Linked DNA regions of Microbulbifer sp. GL-2. The protein of the gene in region 1 interacts with the protein of each later gene in a pairwise test. Links are inferred from orthologs where the notes say so. Each region holds a gene or a part of one and is shown on either strand. Other genes may lie near its edges.

Region 1 (4,135 bases):
ATGCCGATCCGCAGCAAAATCCCATAGGGAGGAGGCACCACGGGCAAGTAGCTGCCCCAGGTCCTTATCGCGACTCACCACAATCGGTTTGTGCTTATATAGTTTGCGGGTCAGGGTGGCCAGGATATCGTCTGCTTCATACCGTTCACTGGAAAAGCTGGCGATACCCAGCGCCTCCGCCATCTCCCGGCAGGCCGCCAGCTGGAAGGCCAGAGCCTCATCAGGCAGGGCGCGACTGCATTTATAGTCCGGGTAGAGTTCATTGCGGAAGCAGCTGCCCAGGGATTCATCGAATGCGCAGGCAATATGGTGCGGTTTTCGCGCCAGCATATCCAACAGGAAATTGGTAAAGCCGTAAACCGCCTCGGTGGTATAGCCACTGCGGCTTTCCCAATTGGGCGGCAGAGCGAAGTAATAGCGGAAGATATAGACGGAGGCGTCGATTAGGTAGCTGCTCACGATAACTCCACCAATCGGTAAGCTTTGGCATTGAGGGGGTCCGGCTGACCAAACTCCCCCGCCAGGTCCAATGCGAAAGTATGGGCGCGGGCATTGGGGCCTTTGGCACAGTACTCTTGCACTTGTTTCCATATCGCGGCTTTGAAGTTGTCACTGGCCCCCAGACCGCTCTCCAAATTATCGGTACTGACCCGGAACTTCAGGCCACAGGCGCGGGCAAATATCCACTCCAGGGCCTGGGGCTTGACCTCTACAAGCTCAAACCTGGCCTGCTGTCCAGCCGTGCGCCCATCTGGCGCATACCAATAGCCGTAATCCGGCATCTGACGACGCTCCGCTCCCGCCACGCACCAGTGGGCCACTTCATGCAGCGCGCTGGCTGGGTAGTCACGGGTAAACTCGACTAAATGGTGACTTTGCGCTCCTCCTGCGGGCCGGTAAAAGGGCTCGGGAAAACCGCCGCAAAGTCGGGTATTGAGCCCTTCGGGGTCGGAAAAACAGCGATTAAATACCTTGGCGATACGCTCTGCCAAGGGCTCGACTGTAGAAACTGGAGCCATTTCTAGGTTAGGAACGGGCAAGGTGTTCTCCGCGGTACCGCAAAGGCGGGGACTATATCAACGCGGGCGCCCCGATCAAAGCCACGCCCCCTTAAAGCCGCCTGACGCGGCTGGTTGTATTTCCGCAAATCAACATATACCTTTACTGACAGGGATGCCGCCAGGGCAACGACCCTTGCAGCGGACTCCCCGAGGAGGGATAAAGCACTCAAATACCCTCCTGCCCCGGTCTTCCTTCAGAAATAGGGCATTGGCAGTCGCACCTTTGTCTGAGTGGAGACGGTAAACAACCGGCCCTGCCAGGAGGTGTTCCATGACAGACCACAGCAACAACAATGTGGTTGACCTCTTCACCGGCGAGCCGATCGAAACTTCTGCGGACAGGCGCTTTATCCGTCTTTCGCCGGAGCTCGACGGCTTGGAAATGCTCTACTCAAACAACTCCAGCGGAACAGATCTCTACAGCCTGAAAGTGCTGTGCTGGGGACTCAAAGCGAACGGCGAGGTTGTAGGCCTCGTCCCCTGGTTAAACTCCATAGTGGCCTGTCCAGACATCAAGGACCCTTTAGACGGACGATTTGAGGGCTACTACGATCCCGGCATTGAGGAAATATTTCACCACCCCCCCATTCACAAAGTCGTCGAGCTGGAGACTGCGGCGGAGTACTTTGAGTATGAAAGTAATAAAGCTGAGGAAGTACTGCAGGAAATACCCGATACCATTGGCACCCATGCGGTATTTATGGACGAGGACCGGGAGAACCTGACGCTGATCGAGGTCATCAGCTGGCGCCTGCACGCCGACGGCATCATCCACGGTATGCTGATCGACCATGATATTGTCGAGACAACCCCGGTTCTACCGGGTGACCATTGCCTATACCCTGCGCAGGAGAGTGTGGGCTTTCGCTACTTTTTCCAACATCACATCGCCAACAAAATCAAATCCGAGGATCCGGAGGCATTAGCCGCTATCGCCGCTCTGGTAACGGCGCCATAACCTATTCGACCGACCAGTTAGTCGGCAGAGGTTGAGTATTGAAGCAGGAGTGTGTTGTCGTCCCACCCGGTCGTTGCGGGGCTGGGGCGGCAGCAATCAATTGCGAATCACTATTCCGCTTTCCTGATCCAGTAAACAAATTCGTCATTTTCCTCCGCGTGCTGGACCAACTCATAGCCGAGAAACTGACAGAACTTAGGCACATCCCTCTGGGTAGAGGGGTCTGTGGCAAGCATTTTCAATACTTCCCCATCGGTGACATTACGCACCGCTGAGTGCAGCATCATTACGGGCTCCGGGCACAAGAGGCCACGTGCATCGAGGATGTGATCAAACTTCATATGAGTAATTGTGCGCAATTTAGAGGATTCCGTCACCTGAAAACTGGCAGCGGCCTCTTTCCCTGGCAGGCGCGCTAAAATCCACTAAGGCCCTATCGCGGTTTGAGTACACAATGATTTACGTTTTGATTGAGCGGGAGATCGCTGCCGAGATGCAAAGTAGCTACGAGGAGGCGGCGCGCAAGGTGCTGACCTGCGCCTACCGCACCGTTGGCTTTATCGAAGGGCAGACCTATATCGAGAAGGGCAACCCCCTGCGCCGCTTCACCTTGTCAAAGTGGCAATCTGAGCTGCACTGGCAGCATTGGTACACTAGCGAGGAGCGCCGCGCGCAAATGGCGATGCTGAGCCCCCTGTTGGTTCAGGAGGAGCGCGTTACAGTCTTGGAGACCGCAGCATAAATCGCGCCACCACTTCTACCGCGGACTGCCAGTGCCCCACTTGGGTAAAACCACTTGCGCGACGGGGCTTAAAGTCGTGGTCACCATCCTCCAGCCATTCAATCTCAATAGCATCAGCCAACCCGTAAGCTTCTACTTCTACACGATTGCCGAGCGGGTCCCTGTCTCCTTGTACAATCAGCACCGGGCAGGAAATATCCTTAAGGTGCTCTGTACGCAGCTTGTTCGGTTTTCCCTGGGGGTGGAATGGGTAACCCAGGCAAGTAAGCCCCACGATCAAATCCTCGGCAAAGCACTCTTCGGCAAGCAGGCTCGCCACACGCCCCCCCATGGACTTACCACCAATGAACAGCGGCAAATCACCAGAAAAGCGCTCGATCTGCTTGCGGAAACACTCCTGTAGCTGGGGCATTCTGTCTGGTGGACGTTTGCTGCCGCCAGTGCGACGCTGGGCCATATAGGGAAATTCGAAGCGCACCACTTCTATACCCTGTTCACACAGTCCCTTGGCCAGTGCTTGCATAAACCCACTATCCATAGGTGCGCCAGCACCATGGGCAAACAGGAAACGTGCATGGGGTGATCCGGGGCTGTCCATCAGTTGCTCAGACATCTGTGGACAGGTCCTCGCTCAATACCAGATTGACGCTCTCTTCATCCGGCTCAAACCAGATTACTATTTCCTTGGACTGCAACTGACGGCGCAGGCTTGCGACCTTTTCTTTCAGCTCCACCTCGCACTCGCCATACTCGGTACCCTCACGGGTGGCGTACTCTTCCAACAGGTTTTGCAAAGTGCTGGAATCCAGCTGTTCAAAAGGAATGATCATACAACTATCAAGTAGAGTGAAGTGGGAGCGGCGTTTACCGCTCCCAATATTTACGACATCAAAAAGGGAAAATTAAAAAATCAGGACTGGGGCTTGCGGAAACGCAGGGTCATGCGATCACTTTCGCCAATAGCCAGGTACTTATCTTTATTTTCATCGCCCAGTCGCAGGGAGGGCGGCAGGGTCCAAACGCCTTTCGGGTGCTTGGCGGTATCTTTCGGGTTGGCATTCACTTCGCTGGCTTCTTCCAGCTCAAAGCCCGCCTTCTTGGCTACTTCAATTACATACCCCTGGGTGACATAACCGCTTTTGATCATGTCCTCCATGCTGGTACCTGGCTTTGCACGATGCTCAACAACACCCAGGATACCGCCAGGCTTCAGGGCAGAGAAGAAGCTGGCAAATGCCTTATCCTGATAATCCCGGTACATCCAGTTATGCACATTGCGGAAGGTTACTACAGCGTCGGCACTGCCCGCTGGTGCGATCTCACGACCGGTCTGCGGGGAGAATTCGGTAACAACTACGTTTTTATAAGCTTTCT
Region 2 (3,518 bases), 2.8 Mb from region 1 along the record:
TCCGCTCAAGGCGCTCGACAATGTGCGCGTAGTCCTGGTTAACAGTGCCCACCCCGGTAATATCGGCGGCGCGGCGCGAGCCCTGAAGAATATGGGCCTGAGCCAGTTGTACCTGGTGGCACCGCGAGAATTCCCCGCAGCCAACGCCGTCTGGCGCGCGGCCGGAGCGGCAGAGCTGCTCGACAGCGCCGTGGTGGTAGACACACTGGAGGAGGCCGTTGCGGACTGTGGACTTGTAGTCGCAACCAGTGCCCGCGAGCGCCGTATACCCTGGCCGCTGCTGACCCCGCGCCAGTGCGGCGAACGCGCAGTGAGCGAGGCGTCCAGCCATCCAGTCGCACTGGTGTTTGGTCGTGAGGACCGCGGCCTGACCAATGAGGAGCTGCAGGCCTGTAATTTCCATGTGCATATTCCGGCGAATCCGGAGTACAGCTCTCTCAATCTGGCCACGGCGGTGCAGGTGTTGGCGTACGAAGTACGCATGGCTGCCCTGGAAGCCGAAAAGGGTGGGGCGTTGAGCTATTCCGACTGGGACCGTCCGCCGGCCAAGGCCAGCGATATGGAGCTTTATTTTGAACACCTGCAGCAATCTCTTGGCGAATTGGGCTTTATCGACCCCGATAACCCCCGCCAGACCATGACCCGCCTGCGCAGACTGTTCAGTCGGGTACGCCCGGATGATATGGAGCTGGGTATCTTGCGCGGTATGTTGACGTCCATCCAGAACCACATCCACCGCACTGGTGGCAAGGGGCGACCAGACTGAGTAAATACCCGAGTTGGGCGGGGGGTTATATACTTGACTGTAGTGCTGGGTTATTCCATACTCGCGCCCCGTTGGAAAAGGGCTGTACATCAGTTGGGAGCTGATATGCGTTTGACTACTAAAGGCCGCTATGCGGTCACCGCCATGCTGGATCTGGCTCTGCATGCAGAGCGTGGACCGATCAGTCTGGCGGATATTTCCAAGCGCCAGGGCATTTCCCTGTCTTATCTGGAACAGTTGTTTTCCCGTCTGCGCCAATCCGGGCTGGTTTCCAGCGTGCGTGGCCCCGGCGGAGGTTACCGCCTTGCCCGTGATGGCGAGGAAATTTTTGTCGCTCAGATTATCGATGCGGTAAATGAGTCAGTGGACGCCACCAGCTGTGGTGGCAATGCGGACTGCGCTAACGGCGAGCAGTGCCTGACTCACTACCTCTGGTCTGATTTGAGCGACCAGATTCACGGCTTCCTGAGTGGTATCAGTCTGGCCAATCTGGTAGCTCGTGCAGAAGTTCAGGAAGTGGCGCGCCGGCAGGATATGCGCGATGCGCCGGAAGAACGCGTCGCTGTACTCGGCGGACTGTAAGTACCGGTCCAGTCTGGACCGGGCGGGACATTTTGAGATTTATTGAGCGGAAACGGTATGACTATGAAGCTTCCCATCTATTTGGATTATTCGGCTACCTGTCCGGTGGACCCGCGCGTCGCCGCAAAAATGGCGGAGCAGCTGACGATGGAAGGCAATTTCGGGAACCCGGCTTCCCGTTCCCACCTGTTTGGCTGGAAAGCTGAGGAGGCGGTGGAAAATGCCCGTCGCCAGGTTGCGGAATTGATCAACGCTGATCCGCGCGAGATTGTCTGGACCAGCGGTGCGACCGAGTCCGATAATCTGGGGATCAAGGGTGCGGCCCACTTCTATCAAGGCCGTGGCAAGCACATCATTACTTCCAAGATTGAGCATAAGGCGGTCCTGGATACCTGTCGCCAACTAGAGCGTGAAGGCTTTGAAGTGACCTACCTGAATCCGCGCGAAGATGGCATTGTCTATCCGGAGCAGGTAGAGGAAGCACTGCGTGAAGACACAATTCTGGTGAGTCTGATGCACGTCAATAACGAGATTGGCGTGATCAACGATATTGCTGCAATCGGTGAGCTTTGCCGCTCACGCAAAGTGATTTTCCATGTGGATGCTGCACAGAGCGCCGGCAAACTGCCGATTGACCTGCAGGAGATGAAGGTGGACCTGATGTCCTTCTCCGCCCACAAAATTTATGGTCCCAAGGGTATCGGTGCCTTGTATGTACGCCGCAAGCCCCGCGTGCGCCTGGAAGCGCAGATTCACGGTGGTGGCCACGAACGCGGTATGCGTTCCGGTACCCTGCCCACCCACCAGATTGTCGGTATGGGTGAAGCTTTCCGCATCGCCAAAGAGGAAATGGTTGAAGAGGGCGAGCGCCTGACGGCTCTGCGCAACCGCTTCTGGGATCAGATCCAGGATATGGAAGAGGTACATATCAACGGTTCTGCGGAGCAGCGTATACCGGGCAACCTAAACGTCAGCTTTGCCTTTGTTGAGGGCGAGAGCCTGATCATGTCCCTGCGCAACCTGGCGATTTCCTCTGGCTCAGCCTGTACATCCGCCAGCCTGGAACCCAGCTACGTACTGCGGGCCCTGGGTGTTAACGATGAACTGGCACACAGCTCCCTGCGCTTCAGCTTCGGTCGCTTTACCAGCGAGCAGGATGTCGATACCGCTGCGACAGAAGTGCGCAAAGCGGTGGAGAAGTTGCGCGAACTGTCGCCCCTTTGGGATATGTACAAAGACGGCGTAGACCTGAACAAGATTGAATGGGCCGCTCACTAAGCGCGCGCAAGAGTTAGGAGAATAGTCATGGCCTATAGCGATAAAGTAATTGATCACTACGAGCACCCCCGCAATGTCGGACGAATGGATGACAAGGCGGATAACGTGGGTACCGGCATGGTGGGCGCACCCGCTTGTGGTGACGTGATGCGCCTGCAAATCCAGGTTAGCGAAGAGGGTGTCATTGAGGACGCCAAATTTAAAACCTACGGTTGCGGCTCCGCGATTGCTTCCAGCTCACTGCTTACCGAGTGGGTGAAAGGCAAGACCATCGACGAAGCCGAGCAGATCAAAAATACTGCCATTGCCGAGGAGCTGGCTTTGCCACCAGTGAAAATTCACTGCTCGGTACTGGCGGAAGATGCGATCAAGGCCGCAGTGCGTGATATTCGTGAAAAGCGCGGCGATTCAGCCGATGCCGGTGAAGCGAAAGAGTCCGCAGCGGGTTAATCCGACCGGGCCGCGTGCCCAACAGCAGTGAAGGTATTGTTTTGGCTATTACCATGACCGAGGCCGCCAAGGCTCATATCAAGAGTCAGCTGGCCAAGCGCGGCACAGGTATCGGCATCCGGGTAGGTATTAAGACCGCCGGGTGTTCGGGCTTGGCCTATGTACTGGAATTCGTCGACTCGGCAGAAGCCGGGGACGTGGTGTTCGAGCAGGACGATGTAAAACTGATTGTCGATCCCAAGAGTTTGGTTTACCTCGACGGTACCCAGTTGGATTTCGTCAAAGAGGGCCTGAACGAGGGCTTTACCTTCTCCAACCCCAATGTCAAAAATGAGTGTGGCTGCGGCGAGAGTTTCCACGTCTGATCGGGGCTCGTTACAGCGAGGCCGGGTGCGCTGCGCATACCGGCCTTTTTATTGGCCCGGTAATGACTGCCGGGCGG

What was found.
Region 2: the proteins of tusA (region 1) and GL2_RS01855 interact in binary tests that used the Escherichia coli proteins (3 or more experiments, as listed by UniProt). The link is inferred for Microbulbifer sp. GL-2 from one-to-one orthologs.

Annotation. Positions count from the first base shown.
Region 1 is NZ_AP019807.1:3,197,508-3,201,642, reverse strand. Bases 746-3,451 are described here. They hold tusA (sulfurtransferase TusA), read right to left. Parts: upstream 2,361-3,451; coding sequence 2,130-2,360; downstream 746-2,129. Other genes in these bases: GL2_RS13940 (YheU family protein), read right to left, coding at 3,367-3,451; GL2_RS13945 (alpha/beta family hydrolase), read right to left, coding at 2,736-3,374; GL2_RS13950 (antibiotic biosynthesis monooxygenase), read left to right, coding at 2,474-2,761; GL2_RS13960 (hypothetical protein), read left to right, coding at 1,333-2,019; GL2_RS13965 (elongation factor P hydroxylase), read right to left, coding at 746-1,040. In the rest of the region: GL2_RS13970 (5'-3' exonuclease H3TH domain-containing protein), read right to left, coding at 1-459; more of GL2_RS13965, read right to left, coding at 456-745; more of GL2_RS13940, read right to left, coding at 3,452-3,591; GL2_RS13935 (class I SAM-dependent methyltransferase), read right to left, coding at 3,672-4,135. UniProt on the Escherichia coli protein: Sulfur carrier protein involved in sulfur trafficking in the cell. Part of a sulfur-relay system required for 2-thiolation during synthesis of 2-thiouridine of the modified wobble base 5-methylaminomethyl-2-thiouridine (mnm(5)s(2)U) in tRNA.
Region 2 is NZ_AP019807.1:405,514-409,031, reverse strand. What follows is about bases 715-3,518. They hold GL2_RS01855 (IscS subfamily cysteine desulfurase), read left to right. Parts: upstream 715-1,411; coding sequence 1,412-2,626; downstream 2,627-3,518. Other genes in these bases: iscA (iron-sulfur cluster assembly protein IscA), read left to right, coding at 3,118-3,441; iscU (Fe-S cluster assembly scaffold IscU), read left to right, coding at 2,654-3,076; iscR (Fe-S cluster assembly transcriptional regulator IscR), read left to right, coding at 872-1,348; trmJ (tRNA (cytosine(32)/uridine(32)-2'-O)-methyltransferase TrmJ), read left to right, coding at 715-766. Outside these bases: more of trmJ, read left to right, coding at 1-714. UniProt on the Escherichia coli protein: Master enzyme that delivers sulfur to a number of partners involved in Fe-S cluster assembly, tRNA modification or cofactor biosynthesis. Catalyzes the removal of elemental sulfur from cysteine to produce alanine.